One region of the Amycolatopsis samaneae genome, then DNA from elsewhere that is predicted to be linked to it. Evidence: riboswitches for the same ligand, from Rfam matches in the RefSeq annotation. Region 1 holds a riboswitch; each other region holds the start of a gene.

Region 1 (2,260 bases):
GCCGTCGGCCGGGTTGCCGATCGCCAGCGAGCGCGCGATGGTGTCCGGCTTGACCGGCTGGACGACGTCGTGCCCGGCGCGGAACGCGGCCGAGACGGGCGAGCAGCCGGTGGCCTGGGCGCCGAACACCTTGTAGGGGCTGGCTTCCACCAGTCCGAGCTGTCCGAGCTCGCGGAAACCCTTGTCCACCTTGGTCAGCTGGGAACCGGAGGCGATCGGCACGACGATCTGTTCGGGCAGCCGCCAGCCGAGCTGCTCGGCGACCTCGAAGGCCAGCGTCTTCGAACCCTCCGAGTAGTACGGGCGGACGTTGACGTTCACGAAGGCCCAGGTCGGCTGCTCGGCGGCGAGTTCGGTGGCGAGGCGGTTGACGTCGTCGTAGTTGCCGTCGACGGCGATCAGCGCGCCGTCGTACACCGCGGTGGTGAGGATCTTGGCGCGTTCCAGCGTCTTCGGGATCAGCACGACCGACTGCCAGCCCGCGCGGGCGGCCGCGGCGGCGACGGCGTTGGCCAGGTTGCCGGTGGAGGGACAGCACAGCACCTCGAACCCGAACTCGCGGGCGGCCGCGAGCGCCACGGCGACGACGCGGTCCTTGAAGGAGTGCGTCGGGTTCCCGGTGTCGTCCTTGACCCAGATCCGCTTGACCCCCAGCGCCTTCGCCAGCCGGTCGGCCCGGACCAGCCGGGTGCCGCCGGGCTCGGTGTTGGGGATCTCCTCGACGTTGGAGGGAACCGGGAGGAGTTTCTTGTAGCGCCAGATGTTCTTCGGGCCGGCCTCGATGTCCTCGCGCCGGACCCGGCCGAAGTCGTAGGCGACCTCGAGCGGCGAGAAGTCTTCGGCGGAGACGAATTCCGGAGCGAGCGGCTGCCGGTGACCCTCTTCCTTCGACACCAGTTCGACGGCCGGGCCCAGGTCCGGGGTCTTGGTGGTGGAGGTCGTGCCGAGGGTTGCGGTCATCGCGAGGTTCCTTTCCTCATCTGCCCCGCCGAAGCGGGCCGGAATTGGCACCGTGTTCGTCAGCTATCCCGCGATCGCGGGATGACAGGCTTGACGCCGGTTGCCGGGGCTTCGTCGGGCCGTTCCCTCTGCCCCTCTGGATGAGCGGTATTCGGTTGTCGGCGCGCCGGTGGGCGCTGCCTCGGGACACACCGTACGGCATCCCGAGCGGCTCGTGCCACGGTGGGCGCTCCGGTGTCACCGGAGCGGGCGCCCCGCCGGGCGGGTGAGAGGATCGGGGGGTGACCGCGCAAGCCACCGCCACCGCGCCCCTGCATCTCGTGCTCGGTGAGGAAGAACTGCTCATCGAACGGGCCGTCCGCGCCGCGCTGGACGCCGCGAAGGCGGCCGATCCGACCGCCGACATGACCAGGACGCGGGTGTCGGAACTCACAGCGCCCGAACTCGCCGAACTGGTGAGCCCGTCCCTGTTCAGCGAGGGCCGGGTGATCGTCCTCGAGGCGGCGCAGGACATCTCGCAGGAGCTGGCCGACGCCGTGCTGTCCTACGTCAAGTCACCCGCGGACGGCATCGTGCTGGTCGTCGTGCACACCGGCGGCGGCCGGAGCAAGGCGGCGAAGGCGCTGCCCGCCGCGCTGCGCAAGGCGGGCGCCGAGATCACCGAATGCGCCAAGCTGACCAAGGCCGCCGACCGGGAGTCGTTCGTCCGCAACGAAATCCGCCGGGCGGGCGGCAAGGCCGACGGCGCCGCGGTGCTCGCGCTGATCGACGCGGTGGGCTCGGATCTGCGTGAGCTGTCGTCGGCGGCGACCCAGCTCGTCGCGGATGCCGGTGGCGTCGTCGACGAGCAGGCCGTGCGCCGGTACCACCGGGGCCGGGCCGACGTCACGGGTTTCGCGGTCGCGGAGAAGGCGGTGGCGGGGGACCGGGCGGCCGCGCTGGAACAGCTGCGCTGGGCGATGCAGCTCGGCGTGCCGCACGTGCTCGTCGCCGACGCGCTCGCGGACGCCGTCCGCACCATCGCCAGGGTTTCCGCCGCCGGGCGGGGCAATCCGAACCAGCTGGCAGGCGAGCTGGGGATGCCGCCGTGGAAGGTGCGCAAGGCGCAGGGGCAGTCGCGCGGCTGGAACGCCGACGGTCTCGCGGCCGCGATGCGCGTCGTCGCGCGGCTCAACTCCGAGGTCAAAGGCGCCGCGGCGAGTCCGGACTACGCGCTGGAACGTGCCGTGAGCGAGGTGGTCGCCGCCAAGGGCGACCGCTGAGCGGACCGACGCGAAAGGCCCCCGGTGACCGAAGTCAC
Region 2 (2,260 bases), on a different contig from region 1:
GCGGCCGAGCTGGACGTCCGGCCGACGAAGAAGCTCGGCCAGAACTTCGTGCACGATCCGAACACCGTCCGGCGCATCGTCGAGCTCGCCGGCGTCGGGGCGGGTGACGTCGTCCTCGAGGTCGGGCCGGGGCTCGGCTCGCTGACCCTCGGGCTGCTCGGCACCGGTGCCGAGGTGATCGCCGTCGAGATCGATCCCGTACTCGCTGAGCGGCTGCCCGTGACGGTCGCCGAGCGCGGCGCGGAGGCCGCCGGGAGGCTGACGGTGGTCGGTGCCGACGCGCTCCGCGTCCGGGCCGCCGAACTGCCCGCCGAGCCGGTGGCACTGGTCGCGAACCTGCCCTACAACGTCGCGGTGCCCGTCGTGCTGCACCTGCTCGCCGAGCTGCCCTCGCTCGCGCGCGGTCTCGTCATGGTGCAGACCGAGGTCGCCGACCGGATGGCCGCCGGGCCGGGCGGCCGGATCTACGGCGTGCCCAGCGTCAAGCTCGCCTGGTACGGCAGGGCCCGCAAGGTCGCCGCCGTGCCACGGTCGGTGTTCTGGCCGGTACCCAACGTCGATTCCGCGCTGGTTTCCTTCGAGCGCACGGATTTCGAGTCCACAGTGGACGAAGTGAACGCGTCGGGCGGGGTGGACAGGGAGGCCCTGTTCGCCGTCGTGGACGCGGCCTTCGCGCAGCGGCGGAAAACCCTGCGCGCGGCGCTCGCCGGGTGGGCGGGTTCTGCGGAGCGCGCGGGCGCGCTGCTCACCGCGGCGGGGATCGATCCGAAGACCAGGGGCGAACAGCTCGGTGTCGGCGACTTCGCGCGCATCGTGGCGGCGTCGCGCGCATCCGGTGCGTGACCGCTTTCCCGTGAAGGGCCGCGTGGCCGCCTGATCCCGGTTTCCGGACACGGCCAGTCGTGTGATCTGCGCCTATGGGCTTGCGTTCAATCCATGGGATCGGTTTTACTCAATGCGTCCATCCCGAGCGACTGAGAGACCTGGCTCGCCGAAGTCGCAGCAACCACCCCACCGGGCAGGTGCTACCGCCAGGACCGATGGAGGCCACTTCCATGAAGAGGGTTGCCCGCCCGCTCCTGCTCACCAGGCGGCGCGTAGTCGATGAAGGTCGCCGCACGGTCTGTGCGTGTCGACGCTCCACCGTTCTCGCCTGAGTTCTTCCGCCTGCATTCCACTTCGTGAGCACCGTCCAATTTGGACGGTCAATTGGTGAACGGTCGGCGCGCCCGCGGGGTGCTGCGCCCAGCTTCTGGAGCCTTTCGTGATCACTGTCGAAAACCTGACCAAATCCTTTCCCCACAACGGAAATCCGGTCGTCGCGCTGCGGGACGTGAGCGTCGACGTGCAGGCCGGTTCCCTCTTCGGCGTGGTCGGCCCGGCCGGCTCGGGCAAGTCCACCCTCGCCCGGTGCATCGCGCTGCAGGAGCGCCCCGACCGCGGCGTGGTCCGGCTCGACGGCCTCAACACCGGCACGCTCGACGGCAGGCGCCTTCGCGAGATCCGCCGTCAGCTCGGCGTGGTCGGCACCAAGCCGGAGCTGATCGCCGAGCGGACCATCGCGGGCAACATCGCCACCCCGCTGGAACAGCTGGGGGTGGACGGGCCGCAGCGCCGCAGCCGGGTGGGCACGCTGCTCGACCTCGTCGGGCTCACCCCGCGCGCCGCCCAGCGCCCTGCCGAGCTGACCGAGGGCCAGCTGCGCCGGGTCGCCGTCGCGAAGGCCCTTGCCGCGGGCCCGTCGGTGCTGCTGGCCGACGACCCGACCTCCGGTGTCAGCGCCGACGAGGCGGGCGCCGTGCTGACCGTGCTCGACCGCGCCAGGGCCGAGCTGGGCGTCACGATCGTGGTCACCACCCCGGACACGACCGTGGTGCGGCGCGTGTGCGACGACGTCGCGGTGCTGGAGGACGGCGCCGTCCTCGAACGCGGCACCGTGCTGGACCTGATCTCCGACCCGGCCAGCCGCACCGCGCAGGCCCTGCTGCCCGCGATCGAGACCACCCGCGCGCAGTCCGCGCGCTACGACCGCGCGGTGGACGTCGTGCTGATCGGCTTCGCGTCGGTCGGTGCCCTGCTCCCCGAGGCGGCGGGCCGCTTCGACGTCGAGCTCGCCACCATCGGCGGCGGCATCACCCGCGTCGGGGACACCCCGGTGGGCCGGTTCCGGCTCGGTGTCCGCGGTGAGCGGTCGGACGCGGCGCTGGCGTGGATCGCCGAGCGCGGCGGCCGCGTCACGCACGCGGTGCGGGGCCCGCAG
Region 3 (2,260 bases), on a different contig from region 1:
CCGCCTGCCGGCCCGCTCCCCCGGCGACGCCGATGAGCCGCTTCGTCGCCACGTGCGCGCAGAAGGCGCCGTCGCGCACGCCGATGCCGTACTCGGCCGACAGCACCGCCGCCAGCCAGCCGGGTTCGAACCCGTCGACCACGAAGCTGACCGTGCCGACGCGGTCCACCGGCGCGTCGAACAGCCGCAGCTCGGCGCAGCCCGGAATCGCGGCGAGACCCTTGCGCAGCCGGGAAAGCAGGATCTCCTCGTGCGCGCCGACCGCGTCCCAGTGGGCGGCGAGCTGCTCGCACGCCACGCCCAGCGCGTACACGCCGACGGTGTTGGGCGAACCGGCCTCGTGCCGTTCCGGCCCGTCGTTCCAGACGACGGCGAGTTCGTCGGCCTCGCCCGTGACGAGCTTGGTCGCGCCCCCGCCGGCGAGGTACGGCTGCGCGGCGCGCAGCCAGTCCGCGCGGCCGATCAGCGCGCCGGCGCCGAACGGGGCGTACAGCTTGTGGCCGGACAGCGCGACGTAGTCGACGTCCAGCTCCCGCAGGGAAATCCGGCGGTGCGGGGCGAGTTGCGCGGCGTCGAGCGCGATCCGGGCGCCGTGCCGGCGGGCCACCGCGGCGATCTCCGCCACCGGCAACAGCTCACCGGTCACATTGGACGCTCCGGTGACGACCACCAGACGCGGTCCCTGCGGGCACTCCGCGAGCGCTTCGTCCACAGCGGACACCGCGGCGAGCCGGGTACGCGGGGCGGGGATCCGCCGGACGTTCGGGCCACGCCACGGCAGTAGCGCGGCGTGGTGCTCGGTGTCGAACACGACCACCGAGGTGTGCCGGGGCAGGCTGCGGGCGAGCAGGTTGAAGGAATCGGTGGTGTTGCGGGTGAACACCACGGTGTCGGTGGCGCGCGCGTCGACGAACCGGCGCAGGATGTCGCGCGTGCGCTCGTAAAGCCGCGTCGAGACCTGCGAAGCGAATCCGGCGCCGCGGTGCACGCTCGCGTACCAGGGCAGGAACTCGTCCACCGCGCGGCGCACGGCGTCCAGACAGGGCGCGCTCGCGGCGTGGTCGAGGTTCGCGTAGCCGATCTCGCCACCGGTGACGAGCGGAACGCTCAGCCCGGCACCGGCGACCGCCGGAATTCCTTGCGGCGCAACGGTAACCGGGGTTTCGGTGGTGTTCTGGTGATTGACGGCGAGTGTCATCGGGTGCCTCCTCGGCGGTCCGGGGGACCCCCGGCGAGGGGCCCGCGCTTGCCCGCCGCACCTCGCGACAGGCCCGGTCCTCACCCGGGGCACCCCACCGCGGTTGGAGGGTTGCCGGCCAGCAAGCCGGGGCTTAGCGCTGGCACTCATGACCTGACGACGAAGATAGCCGACATCCCGGGCGCCGAGCCAGCCCCGTCCGGGTGACTGAGACAGCCGTCACTCTCGCAGGTCGCCGTGACGTGCTTCACACGGAAAGGGTGACAGGAGGTTGTCGCGAACGGCTGCGAAAGTCGGCGACATGACGATCATCGATCAGGACTGCCTCGCCGAAACCTTGGCGTTCAACGAGAAATTCGCCGCCACCGCCGCGAGCCGCCCGGCACGCGGGCGGACGCCGGACGCGGCCAAGCTGGCGCGCCTGCGCCGCAACCGGCTCGGCGGTGACACGCCGCCGGTCCGGCTGCCACAGGGAGAAGACCGTGTCGTCGACGGCGTGCGGGTGCGGGTCTTCGTGCCGGATCACGCCGACGGCGTCTACCTGCACCTCCACGGCGGCGGCTGGGCGTTCGGCTCCGCGGACGGGCAGGACGAACGGCTCTGGGGGCTCGCCGTGCGGGCGCGGCTGGCCGTGGTGAGCGTGGACTACCGCCTCGCCCCGGAACACCCGTTCCCCGCCGGACCGGACGACTGCGAAGCGGCCGCCCGCTGGCTGGTGCGGCACGCCGCCGCGGAGTTCGGGACCGAACGACTGCTGATCGGCGGCGAGTCGGCCGGGGCGCATCTCAGTGTCCTGACGCTGCTGCGGCTGCGGGACCGGCACGGCGTCACCGGCGCGTTCCGGTCGGCTCACCTGCTTTTCGGCGCGTACGACCTGTCGATGACGCCGAGCCAGCGGAGGTTCGGCTCGCGGCCGCTGCTGAGCAACACCGACTCCCTTCGCGGCGGCTACGAGCTGTGCACGCCGGGGCTGACCGAAGAACAGCGCCGCGACCCGGAGATCTCTCCGCTGTTCGCGGACCTGACCGGGCTGCCGCCCGCCCGGATCGCCGTCGGTACCGA

What was found. Region 1 has a riboswitch for S-adenosylmethionine ahead of thrC (threonine synthase). Riboswitches for the same ligand answer to the same signal wherever they lie in the genome.
Region 2: it holds a riboswitch for S-adenosylmethionine, as region 1 does, so the genes downstream of both, ABD987_RS16635 (methionine ABC transporter ATP-binding protein) here and thrC (threonine synthase) in region 1, are expected to answer to the same signal.
Region 3: it holds a riboswitch for S-adenosylmethionine, as region 1 does, so the genes downstream of both, ABD987_RS31060 (aminotransferase class V-fold PLP-dependent enzyme) here and thrC (threonine synthase) in region 1, are expected to answer to the same signal.

What each region holds. Positions count from the first base shown of each region.
Region 1 is NZ_BAABHG010000019.1:172,959-175,218, reverse strand. Features, by position in the region: gene thrC (threonine synthase) at 1-960, opposite strand, end outside; SAM riboswitch class I at 974-1,107, opposite strand; gene holA (DNA polymerase III subunit delta) at 1,242-2,222, shown strand.
Region 2 is NZ_BAABHG010000006.1:9,442-11,701, reverse strand. Features, by position in the region: gene rsmA (16S rRNA (adenine(1518)-N(6)/adenine(1519)-N(6))-dimethyltransferase RsmA) at 1-843, shown strand, start outside; SAM riboswitch class I at 959-1,047, shown strand; gene ABD987_RS16635 (methionine ABC transporter ATP-binding protein) at 1,265-2,260, shown strand, end outside.
Region 3 is NZ_BAABHG010000013.1:112,945-115,204, reverse strand. Features, by position in the region: gene ABD987_RS31060 (aminotransferase class V-fold PLP-dependent enzyme) at 1-1,198, opposite strand, end outside; SAM riboswitch class IV at 1,238-1,352, opposite strand; gene ABD987_RS31055 (alpha/beta hydrolase) at 1,500-2,260, shown strand, end outside.